4 regions of the Bradyrhizobium sp. Kon37 genome follow, and region 2 is predicted to be linked to each of the others. Evidence: predicted binding sites of a transcription regulator. Region 2 holds the regulator's gene; each other region holds the start of a gene.
What was found. The regulator PhoB, encoded in region 2, activates phosphate uptake and scavenging genes when phosphate is short. The targets are predictions, from matches to a motif close to TGTCATNNANCTGTCAT.

Region 1 (3,912 bases), on a different contig from region 2:
GGGCATCGACGTGAAGGTCGTTGCCGTCGGCACGGGCCAGGCGCTCGACATCGGGCGGCGCGGCGATGCAGACGTCGTGTTCGTCCATGACAGGCCCGCCGAAGACAAGTTCATGTCTGAAGGGGAGGGCGTGAAGCGCTTCGACGTGATGTACAACGACTTCGTCATTGTCGGGCCGAAGAGCGATCCCGCGAAGATCGCCGGCGGCAAGGACGTGGCCGAGGCGCTGCGCAAGATCGCGGCCGCGAAGGCGCCGTTCATCTCGCGCGGCGACAAATCCGGCACGCACGCGGCCGAACTGCGGCTGTGGAAGGAGGCAGGCATCGAGCTCGGTGTCGCCAAGGACGGCTGGTATCGCGAGATCGGCCAGGGCATGGGCCCGGCACTCAACATGGCGTCGTCGTCGAACGCCTATCTGCTGTCGGACCGCGGCACCTGGTTGTCATTCAAGAACCGCGGCGAGCTCGCCGTCCTGACCGAAGGCGACAAGCGGCTGTTCAACCAGTACGGCGTCATGCTGGTCAATCCGGCCAAGCATGCGAACGTGAAGGCGCGGGACGGGCAAGCCTTCATCGACTGGCTGATCTCTTCGAAAGGGCAGGAGGCCATCGCCGGCTACAAGGTCGGGGGCGAGCAGCTATTTTTCCCCAACGCGTCCCACTAGCAGGAACGCGACGGTCGACACTGCGACGCTGAGTGCGAGCAGGATCAACCCGAGCCCGAGCGCCAACGGCAGATCGCCCTTACTGGTCTCCAGCGCGATCGCTGTCGTCATCGTACGCGTGAAGCCGCGGATGTTGCCGCCGACGATGAGGATGGCGCCAACCTCCGCAATCGCGCGGCCGAAGGCTGCGAGAAAGGCGGTCAGCAGTGAGGTCCGGCCCAGCGCGAACAGCAAGCCGATGCTGCGTAGCGTTGACAGCCCGTCGATCCGCGCCAGGTCGCCATACTCCGCCCACAGCAGGCTCGCCGGCCGGTGCACCAGTGCGACCACGATCGGTGTGGCGAGCAGCGTCTGCGCGACCACCATGGCCGCCGGCGTGAACAACAGGCCGGCGACCCCGAGCGGGCCGGAGCGCGACAGCAGAAGATAGAGCGCGAGCCCGACCACGACCGGCGGAAGGCCAAGCAAGGCATTGGTGAGGACGATGATGACCTGCCGTCCGCGGAACCGGGTGATAGCAAGCAGCGCCCCGAACGGCGCCCCGATTAGAAGCGCGAGGATGCTGGCGGTCAGGCTGACGCGCACCGAAAGCCCGACGATGCCCAGAAGCTCTGCGTCGGCCTCGCCGATCAGCGTGAATGCGGCGCCGACGGATCGCGCGAAGTCGTTCATCCGTGCCTGAGCTTCGGCGCCAGCCGCCATGGCTGGGGTCCGTCAATTCCGGGACTGCGGAGCTGCGTCACGTCTGATTCCCTGCAAGTATCCAGTGGCCCGGCCGCCGCAGCAAAAGTTTCCAGGCAGCAGGCCAGTCACAGAATACTCGCGTGGACCGGTTTGGAAACCGAATTCGACCGGACATCAAAGTCGCGGGCTGCCTGGCAGCAGCTTCCCTTTGATATTACCGCTTGACGCTGGCCGATGCCGAGAGCGTGGGGGATGCCTCAATGCTCTGCTGCCAATAATTCTCGATCTGCTCGACCAAGGCGGGCGGCAGCGGAACGTAGTTGAGCGTCTCGGCCTGCGGCTTTCCGTTCTCCAGCGACCAGCGGACGAAATCGATGGCGGCCGCCGACCTGTCAACGGATTTGGGCGCCTTCGGCATCAGCACGAAAGTCGTGGCCGTGATCGGGTAGGCGTCTTCGCCGGGCGCATTGGTGAGGACGAGATGGAAATCCTTGTCCGCCTTCCAGTCCGCACTCGCGGCCGCCGCCTGGAACGATGCGGCGTCGGGAATGACGAAATTGCCGGCGCTATTCTGCACTCGACCGAAGGAGATCCGGTCGAGCCGCTGCAGTGCGTAGCTGTATTCGAGATAGCCGATCGCGCCGGGGACGAGGCTGACGAGCGAGGCGACGCCATCATTGCCCTTGCCGCCGAGGCCAAGCGGCCACTCGACGGAGGTCCCTTCTCCGACGCTCGCCTTCCACTGCGGGTTGACCTTGGACAGGTAGTTCGACCAGTTGAACGTCGTGCCCGATCCGTCGGTGCGATGAACCACCGTGATCGGCGCGTTCGGTAACCTGATGTCGGGGTTGACCGCGCGAATGGCCGGGTCGTTCCAGGATTTGAGCCTGCCGAGATAGATATCGGCGAGCATCTGGCCGGTGAAGCGGATCTGGCCGGGCTTGACTCCGTCGATATTGACGACAGGCACGACCCCTCCGATCACGATCGGAAATTGCATCATGCCGAGCTTGTCCAATTCCTTGGGGTCCATCGGCATATCGCTTGCGCCGAAATCGACGGACTCTTTCTTGATCAGGCCGACGCCGATGCTCGAACCGACCGCCTGGTAGCTGACGATGTTACCGGTCTTCATTTTATACGCATCGATCCATTTCGCCATCACAGGCGAAACGAAGGTTGAGCCGGCACCTCTGATCTCAGCCGCCAGGCTTTGCGTGGCGACGAGCAGAGCGGTGAGGATCACGGGGAGTGCGATGTGTTTCTTCATATGCACGACGCTAACAGCTCGGGCACGAAACAGATGTGGTCTATGTCACAAAACTGCCGTGAATGCTTGTGTGAGGCGCGTCACGAGCAACAGACGACGAGCGGCCGCACGCAGCGCCTTTGGCGGCACGAACCGCGATGCGTGCGTCAGCTCAGATCAAGCTGCGCAGCACTTCAACGAGCCGGGCACACTCCGCCTCCGTTCCGACCGTGACGCGCAGGAAGTCCTCGATGCGCGGCTTTCCGAAATGACGGACCAGAACGCCACGCTGGCGAAGCGCTGCCGCGAGATCTGCTCCGCTCCGGCCTCGATGGCACGCGAAGACGAAGTTGGCGAGCGACGGCAACACCTCGAAGCCAAGTTGTCCAAGATCGCGGGCCAAGATTTCCCGGCTTGCGATGATACGAGCACGGGTGTCTCTGAACCAGCCCTCGTCCTCGATCGCGGCGACGGCGCCGGCGATCGCAAGGCAATCGACGGGATAGGAGTTGAAGCTGTCCTTCACCCGTTCCAGCGCTTCGATCAAGGGTCGTTGGCCGATGGCAAAACCAACCCGTAGGCCAGCGAGTGAGCGCGACTTCGAGAAGGTCTGGATGACCAGCAGATTGTCGTGGCGTGCAACCAGCGGCACGGCGCTCTCGGCGCCGAAATCGACATAAGCCTCGTCCACCACCACCAGCCGGTCCGGCTGTTCGGCCAGCAGCGATGCGATTGCGTCGCGCTGAAGGGCAATTCCGGTCGGAGCGTTCGGATTGCAGAGCAGGATGGCACTCGATGGCCGCCTGTAGTCGGAGATATCGATCCTCATCGCAGCATCGAGCGGTACCTCGTCATGCGTTATTCCATAGAGGCCGCAATAGACGGGGTAGAAGCTGTAGGTGACATCGGGGAATAGAAGCGGTGGTTCGTGCTTCAGAAGGGCCTGGAAGGTGTGGGCCAGAACCTCGTCGGAGCCGTTACCGACGAACACTTGCTCGGGCGTCACGTCGCAATGGGCCGCGATCGCCTCGCGCAGGTGCGTTGCGCGCGGATCGGGATAAAGGCGCAGCCGCTCCGCGGCCGATGCGATCGCCGCCAGCACACGCGGCGAGGGCGGGTAGGGATTCTCGTTGGTATTGAGCTTGACGATGCCGTCCTGCTTGGGCTGCTCGCCGGGGACGTAGGGCGAAAGCGTGTGGACGACCGGACTCCAGAAACGGCTCATGAGCTCCAATCCGAATTGATCGCGGCACAGTAGGGTATGCGGGACCCCGGCGGAAGTGCGCCTGCATTCAGCATTCCAGGCAAATCCGCA
Region 2 (3,912 bases):
GAGCTTCGTGGCCTGCTCCTGCAACGCCGCGACCAGCGCCGGATGGGCATGGCCGAGCGCATTCACCGCCACCCCGGAGGTGAAATCGAGATAGCGCTCGCCATTGGTCGCGATCAGCCAGCAGCCTTCGCCACGCTCGAAACCGAGGTCGGACCTGGCGAAAACGGGGAGCAAATGCGGCGCTGCGCTGTTAGTCATGACGGTCACTTGAATGTTGCGGACGGTGTGTGCGTGCATTGCGCAACGCACCATCGACCGGCCCGGAAAACGAAACGTGCCGCCTCTTGAGGGCGGCACGCACGACTATCTTAGGCCTGGTGAAACGGGTGTCAATGCCGCCCGGAAAGCCTCGCGAAACGCTGAATCCGTAGTCTTGCGGTGCCGATTTTGCGGGATTTAGCCACGGAACATGTGGAAGCGAGTCGGCGGACTCTTGCGCGGGAGTCACGCCATATTGTAGCGTTTGGATTGTCAGATACGACATCTCGTGCAGTGGTTCTGATCTTTAAGTCCTTATGTACCGGCGTAAACGTTCGGGCGTTCAAGACGCGCCCGGCGAGCCTTAAGGGATTCTGACGGCACGGGTTTTTGAAGGCTTAGGCATTCGCTGCGAGGCCCCAGGATGGCTGGCGCGCAGCGAGGGAAAGGGTGCAATGACGGTTTTGACCTGGTCCGATGATCGCGTCGAGCAGCTGAAAAAGCTCTGGGAGGCCGGACTTTCGGCCAGCCAGATCGCGGCGGAGCTCGGCAATGTGACCCGCAATGCCGTGATCGGCAAAGTGCACAGGCTCGGCCTTTCGGGCCGCGCCAAGAGCCCATCGTCGGCAGCGCCGCGGCCGCGCAAGGCGCGCCCCGCGCAGCACATGATGCGGGTGAGCCGCCCGATCTCGCGCGGCAACACCGCGCTGGCGCAGGCCTTCGAGGTCGAGGCTGAGCCGGATCCGGTCACCTACGACAACGTGGTGCCGATGAGCCAGCGCCTGTCGCTGCTGGAATTGAACGAGGCGACCTGCCACTGGCCGGTCGGCGATCCCTCGAGCCCTGACTTCTTCTTCTGCGGTGGACGGGCGCTGTCCGGCCTGCCCTATTGCGCCCAGCACTCGCGCGTTGCGTACCAGCCGGCGTCAGATCGGCGCCGCGCACCGGTGAAGCCGGGTCCGCGGTAATCACGGCAAGTCGTCGCGCGAAGGTTCAATTTCAGTGTCGTCCTGGCGAAAGCCAGGACCCATACTCCGAGCACGCAGTAGTCGTGCGAAAGGGTCACTCCGAGTCTTCGCCAAACCACGTTCGGTGGTTATGGGTCCCGGATCAGCGCTCGCTTCGCTCGCTTGTCCGGGACGACGGCTGAGAACCTCAAGCCTGCAACCCTACACCTGCTCCGCCTTGGCAAAACGATCATCCAGCGCGTAGCCTGCGCCGCGGACGGTGCGGATCGGATCCTGCTCGCGGCCGAGATTGAGCAGCTTGCGCAGTCGGCCGATATGGACGTCGACGGTGCGCTCGTCGATATAGATGTCGCGGCCCCAGACGCTGTCGAGCAGCTGCTCGCGCGAGAACACCCGCCCCGGGTGCTCCAGGAAGAACTCCAGCAGGCGATATTCGGTCGGACCTAGATCGATCGGCCGGCCCGAGCGCGCCACGCGGCGCTTGTCGCGGTCGAGCTCGATGTCGCCAAAAGCAAGCACGGTGGCGAGCCGCTCGGGGCTTGCGCGCCGCAGCAGGCCTTTCACGCGCGCCAGCAGCTCCGGCACCGAGAACGGCTTGACGATGTAATCGTCGGCGCCGGTCGCAAGACCCCGCACCCGCTCGCTCTCCTCGCCGCGCGCGGTGAGCATGATGATCGGGAGCTGCTTGGTCTCGGGACGGGTGCGAAGCCGACGGCACAATTCGATGCCTGACAGGCCCGGCAGCATCCAGTCGAGCACGATCAGATCGGGAATGTGCTCCTTGAGGCGGGTGTCGGCGTCGTCGCCGCGCATCACCGTCTCGACGTCATAGCCGTCGCCTTCGAGGTTGTAGCGGAGAAGCTCGGTCAGGGCTTCCTCGTCCTCAACCACCATAATGCGTGCGCCCATCGGGTCGTCGCTCCTTAAGTCTTTCAGGTGTTCGGTACCGTGTTGGCAAAGGTCGTCATGTCGCCCTTCGGCCGCTTGTCGGTGATCGCCTGGCCCTCGATCATGTAGAACACGGTCTCGGCGATGTTAGTGGCGTGATCGCCGATCCGCTCGATGTTCTTGGCGCAGAACATCAGATGGATGCAGAACGAGATGTTGCGCGGATCCTCCATCATGTAGGTGAGGAGCTCGCGGAACAGCGAGGTGCAGATGGCGTCGACCTCCTCGTCGCCCTTCCACACCGCCATCGCCGCCGGCAAATCATGCGCGGCATAAGCGTCCAGCACCGACTTGACCTGCTGCTGGACGAGGTCGGTCATGTGCTCGAGGCCGCGGAACAGCTTGAGCGGATGGAAGTCCGTCTCCAGCGCTGCGACGCGCTTGCCCATGTTCTTGGCGAGGTCGCCGATGCGCTCGAGATCGGTCGCGACGCGCATGGCGCCGACGATTTCGCGCAGATCGACCGCCATCGGCTGGCGACGTGCGATGGTGAGCACCGCGCGCTCCTCGATGCGCTTCTGCAGCGCGTCGAGCTCGGTGTCGATGGCGACGACGCGCTGGCCGAGCGGGACGTCGCGGCGGATCAGCGCGTCGACGGACTCGACGATCATGCGCTCGGCGATGCCACCCATCTCGGCGACCAGGCGCGTGAGTTCCTGGAGGTCGGTGTCGAAGGCCTTTGCGGTATGTTCAGAACCCATGTCGCGTCTCCTAGCCGAACCGGCCGGTGATGTAATCCTGCGTGCGCCGGTCGGTCGGCGACGTGAAGATCTTGCTGGTGTCGTCGAACTCGATCAGCTCGCCGAGATACATGAACGCGGTCTTGTCGGAGACGCGCGCCGCCTGCTGCATGTTGTGGGTGACGATCGCGATCGTGTAATCCTCGGACAGCTCCTGGATCAGCTCCTCGACCTTGGCGGTCGAGATCGGGTCGAGCGCCGAACAGGGTTCGTCGAACAGGATCACCTCGGGCCGCACCGCGACGGTGCGGGCGATGCAGAGGCGTTGCTGCTGGCCGCCGGAGAGCGACAGGCCAGAGGCGTTGAGCTTGTCCTTGACCTCGTTCCACAGCGCGCCGCCGCGCAGCGCCTTCTCGACGCGGCCGTCCATCTCGGACTTCGAGATCTTCTCATAGAGACGGATACCGAACGCGATGTTCTCGTAGATCGTCATCGGGAACGGCGTCGGCTTCTGGAACACCATGCCGACGCGGGCGCGCAGCAAATTGAGGTCCAGCTTGCCGTCGAGGATGTTGGTCTGATCGAGCATGAGCTGACCGGTGGCGCGCTGGCCGGGATAGAGGTCGTACATCCGGTTGAAGATGCGCAGCAGGGTCGACTTGCCGCAACCCGACGGACCGATGAACGCGGTGACACGGTTGGCGCCGAGCGTCAGGTTGATGTTCTTCAGCGCGTGGTGCTCGCCGTAATAGAAGTTCAAGTTGCGCACGGTCACCTTGGGGGGCGCCTCCGGCAGCACCGGCGCGTGCGGCAGGCCACCGGACGCGCTCATCGATACGGAAAGATCACTCATTTTGCAGTCCTCTCGGCGCCAAGGATGCGCGCGCCAATATTAAGGGCAAGAACGGTCAGGGTGATGAGCAGCGCTCCGCTCCAGGCCAACTGCTTCCAGTAGGCATAGGGGCTCTGCACGAAGTTGTTGATGGTGACAGGCAGGTTCGCCATCGTCTTGTTCAGGCCGAGGCTGAAGAACTGGTTCGACAGCGCGGTGAACAGCAGCGGCGCGGTTTCACCGGCGACGCGAGCGGTCGCGAGCAGCACGCCGGTGATGAGACCCG
Region 3 (3,912 bases), 180 kb from region 2:
GCGGCATCGGCCAGGAGCTCGTCGTCGCCATCCGCAAGTTCTATTACTCCGACGTCAGCGCGATCCTGCTCACCATCATCGTCACGGTCTTCATCATTGACATCAGCACCGGCTGGCTGCGCGGCCGTCTGTTCGGCAAGGAGGCGCGGACGTGACGGGACCGCGGGAGATCGACACCGCCGCGCTTCGCGCGCGCTACCCTGATGTGTTCGACCGGCCGGCCTCGGCCCGGCTCGCGATGCCGGCGATGATCGTCGCGGCGTTCGCGATCCTGGTCTATGGCCTGGTCGATCTCGATTTCTCGCCCTCGCGCTTCGTCGCCGGCCTCAGCCAGCTCGGCTGGATCAGCCTGATGATGATCCCGCCGGATCCCGGCTCGTCGCTGCCGATCTATCTGAAGGCGCTGGGCGAGACGCTGTCGATCGCGCTGCTCGGCACGACGCTGGCCGCACTGTTCGCGCTGCCGGTCAGTCTTCTTGCCGCACGTAACGTCGTGCCGTCAAAGCTGCTGCGCTTCCCTGTCCGCCGCTTTCTCGATTCGATCCGCGGCGTCGACACGCTGATCTGGGCGCTGGTGTGGATCAACGTGGTCGGGCTTGGCCCGTTTGCCGGCGTGCTCGCCATTGCCGTGTCCGATTTCGGCGCGTTTGGAAAACTGTTCTCGGAGGCGATCGAGGGCGCCGACCAGAAGCAGGTCGAAGGCATCCGCGCCTCCGGCGGCAGTGCGCTGCACGAGATCCGCTTCGGTCTGCTACCGCAGGTCCTGCCCGTGATCGCCGGCCAAGTGCTCTATTTCATCGAGTCGAACACGCGCTCGGCCACCATCATCGGCATCGTCGGCGCCGGCGGCATCGGGCTCCAGCTCGCCGAGCAGATCCGCGTGCTGGAATGGCAGAAGGTGTCGTTCCTGATCCTGATGATCCTGGTCGCTGTCGCCGCGATTGATTTCGTTTCGGGAAAACTCCGCTTCGCCATTATCGGCCGAAGGGCGGTGGCGTAGGTCTTCGTCTCTCCCCGCTTGCGGGGAGAGGCCGAGCAGCGCGGCGGGTGAGGGGGACTCTCCGAGTCGGTCTCTTACGGTGATTGTGGAGGCAGCCCCTCTCCCCGTAAGAACGGGGCGAGGGAGAACAAGCAGCCCACCCTACGACTCCACCAGAAACTCCACCCGCTCCGCGGCAAACCGCGAATGCTTGGTCACCAGCGGTTTGCCGTCGAGATCGTGGTCGGTGGCATCGACCACCAGGATCGGTCGTCCCAGCGCCAGATCGAGCCGTGCGGCGTCGGTGGCGTCGACGATGCCGGCGGTGATCCGGGTCGCGCCGCGGCGATAGTCGCGGACGCCGTAATGTTCGAGCAGTTTCGTCATCGAGCGGGTCGCGGCAAAGACGTCGCCCGCACCCGGGAACAGCTGCGCCGACAGCCACGTCGTGGAGACGCAGATCGGCGTGCGGTCGGCGAGGCGCATCGCCTCGATCCGGACCAATGGTGCGCCGGCCTTGAGACCGAGCTCCCGCGCGAGTTCGCGGGTCGCGACATCATCGGACGCTTCGATCAAGCGGCCATGCGGTTCGCGGCCGTCCGCGCCGACGATCTCGGAGAAACGGGTCCGCGAGCGCAGTGGATAAGCGAGCTTCTGCGCCTCGACATAGGTTCCGCTGCCGCGTTCGGCCCGCACGATGCCGCGCTCGGCAAGCGCGGCCAGCGCGCGTCGCACGGTATGGCGGTTCACGCGATAGGTTTCGGCGATCTCCACCTCGCCCGGCAGCTTGTCGCCCGCCGCAAAGCGGCCGTCGGCGATGCCGCGCTCGATGCCGTCGGCAACGAGGCGCCACAACGCGACGCCGGAAGAGGCTGTGTCCTGCATGCTCATGTGGCCGGGAAGCTACTCCAGAAATCACGCCTTTGTCACGAAACAGTCATGGCGCTCCGGTATCAAGTTGTCTAGTATCATAGACAACTTGGATTCGGCAAGTTCTGCAGAAAGTTTCGGTGGATGTGGTGACCCAGCACAACAATCAGCAAGCCCAGCGCAAGGCCGCAATGGCCGTGCTGGCGCACGCGGAGGCGGGCGAGATCGCCGCTCGCCTCCGCGCTCTAGCCCTACCGGCGCATCAGGATCTGCGCGCGCCGGAAAACGGCCTCGTCATGCTGCGCGGCCGGGTCGGCGGCGACGGCGCGCCGTTCAACCTTGGCGAAGCCACGGTGTCGCGCGCCGCGGTGCGGCTTGCGAGCGGCGAGGTCGGCTTCGGTTACACGCTTGGTCGCGACGGCGAGAAGGCGCGGCTGATCGCGCTGTGCGATGCGCTGGTGCAGTCCAGCGATTTCGGCGCCGCGGTGGAGCGGGACATTATCGCACCGTTGCGTGAGCAGCTGATGATCAGGCGCAAGCAGGCGGCGGCCGAGACCGCCGCGACGAAGGTCGATTTCTACACCATGGTGCGCGGTGAGGGGTAGATCATGACCACGATTGCGGAACTGCCGCCGGGGTTCGCCGACAAGGTGCTGTCGGCGCAATCGACCTTTCGTTCGGTGATGGACGCGATGGCGCGGCCGGGATCGGTCCAGCGCATCGTGCCGACATCAGGCGCGCCTCACACGATGATGCGCGGCACGGCCGCGATCGCGCTGACGCTGTTCGACCACGACACACCGCTCTGGCTCGATGCGCGCATGTCGGAAAGCGCCGAAGTGACAAAATGGTTGAAATTCCACACCGGCGCGCCGGTGGTGCAGGATTCTTCCATCGCAAGCTTCGCCCTGATCAGCGACGGCGGAGCGCTGCCTTCGCTCGAGCGCTTCGCGCTCGGCACCAGCGAATATCCGGATCGGTCCACCACATTGATCCTTCAAGTCGAGAGCCTGGACGGAGGACGCGGCTTCGAGCTGCGCGGTCCCGGCATCGACGGTGTCGCGACGCTCAAGGCCTCGATCAAGCCGTTCGACCTGTTCAATCGCCTGCGCGTCAACGAAACGCTGTTTCCGCGCGGCATCGATGTGGTGCTGGTCGCCGATGACGCCGTGGTTGCGATCCCGCGCACCACGCGTGTCGTGAGCAAGGGAAGCTAGCTATGTATGTCGCAGTCAAGGGCGGCGAACGCGCCATCGAGAACGCCCATCGCCTGCTCGCCAGTGCGCGGCGCGGCGACCAAAGCGTGCCGGAAATCACGCTCGATCAAATCTCCGAGCAGCTCGGCCTCGCCGTGGACCGCGTCATGAGCGAAGGATCGCTCTATGACCGCGAGCTCGCGGCGCTGGCCATCAAGCAGGCGCGCGGCGATCTGATCGAGGCGATCTTTCTGGTCCGCGCCTTCCGCGCCACGCTGCCGCGCTTCGGCGCGAGCGAGCCGGTCGAGACCGGCGCGATGCGGGTGCGGCGGCGGGTGTCCTCGACCTTCAAGGACATTCCCGGCGGCCAGATCCTCGGGCCGACCTTCGACTACACCCATCGCCTGCTCGATCCCTCGCTCGCCGGCGGCTTTGTGCCGGAGCAGCCGGCGACGGCCGAAGCGTCCACGGTGCCAACGCCGCGCGTGACGGATATCCTCGGCCGCGACGGCCTGATCGAATCCTCGCCGCAGGCCCAAGAGGGCGCCAGCGTCGGCGATCTCACCCGCGAGCCGCTGAATTTTCCGGCGGACCGCGATCTGCGCCTGCAGAACCTCGCGCGTGGCGATGAAGGGTTTCTGCTGGCGATGGGCTATTCCACCCAGCGCGGCTATGGCCGTAACCATCCCTTCGCCGGCGAAATCCGCTTCGGCGAGGTCGATGTCGAATTTTCGGCGGAAGACGTCGGCTTCGCCGTTCCGCTCGGCTCGATCGAGCTCACCGAATGTCAGATGGTCAACCAGTTCAAGGGCTCCGCGACCGAAGCGCCGTGCTTCACGCGCGGTTATGGCCTCGCCTTCGGCCAGA
Region 4 (3,912 bases), on a different contig from region 2:
CGGCAATTGCCCTGACATGATAAATGCTTCCTTAACGGAAAACGCCCCCGCGCCGCCGTTCCCAGGCGTGAGGCCTTCGTCGCTTCGAGCGGATGTCCTGCACAACCATGGATAGGGTCGACTGCGTCGTCATCGGAGCCGGCGTGATCGGGCTCGCGGTGGCTCGAAAGCTGGCGCAAGCCGGGCGCGAGGTGATCGTGCTCGAGCAGGCCGAGGCCATCGGCACCATCACCTCCTCGCGCAACAGCGAGGTGATCCATGCCGGCATATACTACCGCGCCGGAAGCTGGATGGCGCGCATGTGCGTCGACGGCAAGCACGCGCTCTACCGTTACTGTTCCGAGCGCGGCATCCCGCACAGGAATTGCGGCAAGCTGATCGTCGCGACCAATCCGAAAGAGACCGAGAAGCTGCAATCGATCAAGGCGCATGCCGAGGCCAATGGCGTGCTCGACATGCAGTTGCTAACGGGCGATGCGGCACGTGCGCTGGAGCCGGCGCTCGCCTGCGACGCCGCGCTGCTGTCGCCGTCGACCGGCATCATCGACAGCCACGCCTACATGCTCTCGCTGCGCGGCGAAGCCGAGGACGCGGGCGCGGCCTTCGCGTTTCATACCCCGCTGATCCGTGCCAAGGCGACCGCCGGCGTCATCGAGATCGAGGCGGGCGGCGAAGCGCCGATGACGCTGCAATGCAGCCTCCTCGTCAATGCCGCCGGGCTCTCGGCGACCACGGTGGCGCGCAACATCGAGGGCATGCCGCTGGAACGGATCCCGACGGCCTACCTCGCCAAGGGAAACTACTTCAGCTGCAATGCCAAGGCACCGTTCTCGCGCCTGATCTATCCGGTACCCGAGCCCGGCGGGCTAGGAGTGCATCTGACGCTGGACATGGCCGGGCAGGCACGTTTCGGCCCCGACGTCGAGTGGATCGAGACGATCGACTATGAGGTCGACCCGTCACGCGCCGAGCGCTTCTACCCGGCCATTCGCAAATACTGGCCGACGCTGCCTGACGGTGCGCTCATGCCGAGCTATTCGGGCATCCGCCCGAAGATCGTGCCGCCGGCGGTGGCCACGCAGGATTTCTTGATGCAGGGCCGGCGCGATCACGGCGTCGAAGGCCTGATCAATCTGTTCGGCATCGAGTCGCCCGGATTGACGTCATCGCTCGCGATCGCGGATCACGTCGCGGAGCTCGCAAACATTTAGCGCTCAAAGCGAACTGAAGTTCGGTCACGCGTAAAGAACCACGTCCAGACAAGACGCTGGAGCCGCGCAATCCTTGCACGGTGCGCACCTTACAGCAGGGATGAGCGCAAAGGCTCTCATCCCTGCTTGAAGGGTGCGATCAACTCTACGCTGTTACGGGGGGGTTACTAGTGGAGCGTGTCGCCGTGCCTTAGACGCTCGATCTGGTCCTTGACCATCAACTTCCGGCGCTTCAACTCAACAATTTGCAGGTCGTCTGTTGAAAGGTGCACGAGAGCTTCGTGCAATTCGTTTTCGAGAGTTTTATGCTTCCGTTCCAATTCAACCAGATGTGCCTGAATTGTCATTCGAAACCTCCTCGGTAGGGGTGAACCTTGGATTCGACCGGACGACGAAGTGTACATCACCGATTCGTTCTGTCGATGGGTATCCGTCGTCGCACTGTCATTTTTGAAAATTCATATGTAACGAAGCGTGAGTAAGGGAACCACGCGGGAAAAATCCGTGATATCAATGCGCTTGCGCAACGTCGGAGCGACCGCAGAAATATCCCGCGGGAGATCGACGCGGGACAGCCCGAGATCGCTTGCGATCACGGCGCGCAAGGACGATAGTTTCCACAGGGCATCCACAGCCTTAATCTCACGCCTATCGGTTTTTCGGCCACCGCAGACATGACCAATGAAGATGCGCGCGAACTCGAATCCGAGCTCGCCCGGTTGCACCAGGAACACCGAGATCTTGATGCGGCGATCGATGCACTGCATCAATCGCCCGCCCCCGACCTGTTGCGGTTACAGCGGTTGAAGAAACGCAAGCTGTTGTTGCGTGACCGTATCGCGTTCATCGAAGACCAGATCACGCCCGATATCATCGCCTGATCCACAGGAGGACAGCTCACGGCGACCCGCCGCATGTGAATCCGCTTGACTCGAAAGGAACAAAATAAGAACATTTGGGCACCAACGCCCCCGGGAAAACCGTCCAAGGAAAACGCAGATGTCGGCAACCGCCCTTCTCGACAACGGCCATTATGAACAAGCCTGTGATCAGGCGATCGCGATGTGCGACGGCAATCTGCGCAGCACCATCAAGGCGCTGATCATGGCCAATGAATATCTGGAGGCCGAGCTGGAGGAATTGCAGGCGGCGGTTTCCGCAGGTTGCATTCCGGAGACCTCGCGCAGCAAGAGCAGCGCCGCCTGACTGTCAGCTATCGGAGCCGACCATGTCCGATGTCACCTATTACGTTGCATTACCTTTCCTGACCGACGAGGACGGCTCGCCGGTCGCAGGTGCGGCCGAGGAATGCCAGAGCGCGGCGGCCGCGTTACGGCGCGCCGAGATCATGTCGCACAGTGCCGGCCACACCGGCGCCGTCGCGTTCAGCCGCAGCGGCGATCCCATGACCGGCGAATTCGGCGACGCCAAACTGCTCCGCAGCTTCGGCAACGTACCGAAAGACCTCGGCACACTTTAACTAGCTGCTGACGAGCCTGATGCGCGGCTCGTGCCGCCGGTGCGCCTTGCGCACATACATGGCGGCATCGGCCTCCTCCAGGGCCCGCGTGGCGTCGGACTGCACTCCAAGCAGGGCGACGCCGGCGGAAGCGCCAGCGCTCACGTGCTGGCCGCGAAAGACAAAGGACAATTCGTCGACGGCCTGCTCGAAAGCCGCGGCCTTCGCCTTCGCGTCGGTCTCGCTGAGATTCCAGAGCAGCAGCGCGAACTCGTCGCCGCCGAGCCGGCCCACCACGTCCGAGGCGCGGATCTGCCGCGTCAGCGTGGTGGCAATCGCCCTCAGCACCTCGTCGCCGGCCGCATGGCCGAAGGAATCGTTGATCGGCTTCAGCCGATCGACGTCGAGCACGATCAGCGCGCCGCTGGCGCGGTAGCGCTTCATGTAGGCGACGGCGCGAGCGAGCTCGCGTTCGAAGCCGCGCCGGTTCGGAATTTCCAACAGGAAGTCAGTGTCGGCGGCTGCCTCGAGCTCCGCGACCCGCCGCAGCGCCCCCTTGAGCTTGCTCCGGAGGTCGCGGATGGTCGCGTTGACGGCCGGCTTCATAGCCCCTTTGGCGCCGCCAGCGGCCGACGCCCCGCGCCGCGCCGGAAGCTTGGCCCGACTCTTGGTCGGACTCTTGGCCCGACCCTTGGCCAGACGCTTGGGAGCAACTTTGGAGCGACCGGCGCTGGTTTTCGGGCCCTTTTTGGCCTTCGCAGCGCTCGCCCTTTTTGGTTTCTTCATGGGCATCCTGCTCAATGAAGGCTTGCGGGGATTCACCAAGACAGGATAGTGCATTCCCTTCTCCTTGCCACCGCCTTGCGAGCAACCGGCCGGAACCGCTAATCTGGCCTATCTTCCTGTTTTTCGAGCACAATTGACGTCATGACCGCGCCAATCGCCATCATCATGGGAAGCCAGTCGGACTGGGACACGATGCGGCATACCGCCGACACGCTCGCAGCGCTCGGCGTTGTCGCCGACACCCGCATCGTTTCGGCACACCGCACCCCCGACCGGCTGTTTGCGTTCGCCAAGGGCGCCAAGGGGGCCGGTTACAAGGTCATCATCGCCGGCGCGGGCGGCGCTGCGCACCTGCCCGGCATGGCGGCAGCGCTGACGGAACTGCCCGTGTTCGGCGTTCCCATCGAATCCAGGACGCTCAAGGGTATCGATTCGCTCTATTCGATCGTCCAGATG

Region 1: pstS (phosphate ABC transporter substrate-binding protein PstS) is a predicted target of PhoB. The motif match lies at 2,662-2,678, and genes of this name have one in related genera.
Region 3: phnF (phosphonate metabolism transcriptional regulator PhnF) is a predicted target of PhoB. The motif match lies at 1,904-1,920, and genes of this name have one in related genera.
Region 4: AC0L3J_RS15430 (YdcH family protein) is a predicted target of PhoB. The motif match lies at 1,643-1,659, and genes of this name have one in related genera.

Annotation. Positions count from the first base shown of each region.
Region 1 is NZ_JBVVOY010000025.1:58,936-62,847, reverse strand. It holds gene AC0L3J_RS31430 (ABC transporter substrate-binding protein) at 1-664, shown strand, start outside; gene AC0L3J_RS31425 (ABC transporter permease) at 638-1,336, opposite strand; gene pstS (phosphate ABC transporter substrate-binding protein PstS) at 1,563-2,618, opposite strand; gene hisC (histidinol-phosphate transaminase) at 2,770-3,822, opposite strand.
Region 2 is NZ_JBVVOY010000001.1:277,854-281,765, forward strand. It holds gene AC0L3J_RS01435 (acetylornithine transaminase) at 1-198, opposite strand, end outside; gene AC0L3J_RS01440 (GcrA family cell cycle regulator) at 654-1,166, shown strand; gene phoB (phosphate regulon transcriptional regulator PhoB) at 1,368-2,075, opposite strand; gene phoU (phosphate signaling complex protein PhoU) at 2,099-2,815, opposite strand; gene pstB (phosphate ABC transporter ATP-binding protein PstB) at 2,826-3,647, opposite strand; gene pstA (phosphate ABC transporter permease PstA) at 3,644-3,912, opposite strand, start outside.
Region 3 is NZ_JBVVOY010000001.1:96,788-100,699, reverse strand. It holds gene phnE (phosphonate ABC transporter, permease protein PhnE) at 1-155, shown strand, start outside; gene phnE (phosphonate ABC transporter, permease protein PhnE) at 152-1,000, shown strand; gene phnF (phosphonate metabolism transcriptional regulator PhnF) at 1,142-1,870, opposite strand; gene phnG (phosphonate C-P lyase system protein PhnG) at 1,990-2,454, shown strand; gene phnH (phosphonate C-P lyase system protein PhnH) at 2,458-3,066, shown strand; gene AC0L3J_RS00550 (carbon-phosphorus lyase complex subunit) at 3,069-3,912, shown strand, end outside.
Region 4 is NZ_JBVVOY010000006.1:106,925-110,836, reverse strand. It holds gene AC0L3J_RS15435 (NAD(P)/FAD-dependent oxidoreductase) at 108-1,211, shown strand; gene AC0L3J_RS15430 (YdcH family protein) at 1,379-1,558, opposite strand; gene AC0L3J_RS15425 (YdcH family protein) at 1,886-2,092, shown strand; gene AC0L3J_RS15420 (hypothetical protein) at 2,211-2,417, shown strand; gene AC0L3J_RS15415 (hypothetical protein) at 2,440-2,691, shown strand; gene AC0L3J_RS15410 (GGDEF domain-containing protein) at 2,692-3,456, opposite strand; gene purE (5-(carboxyamino)imidazole ribonucleotide mutase) at 3,598-3,912, shown strand, end outside.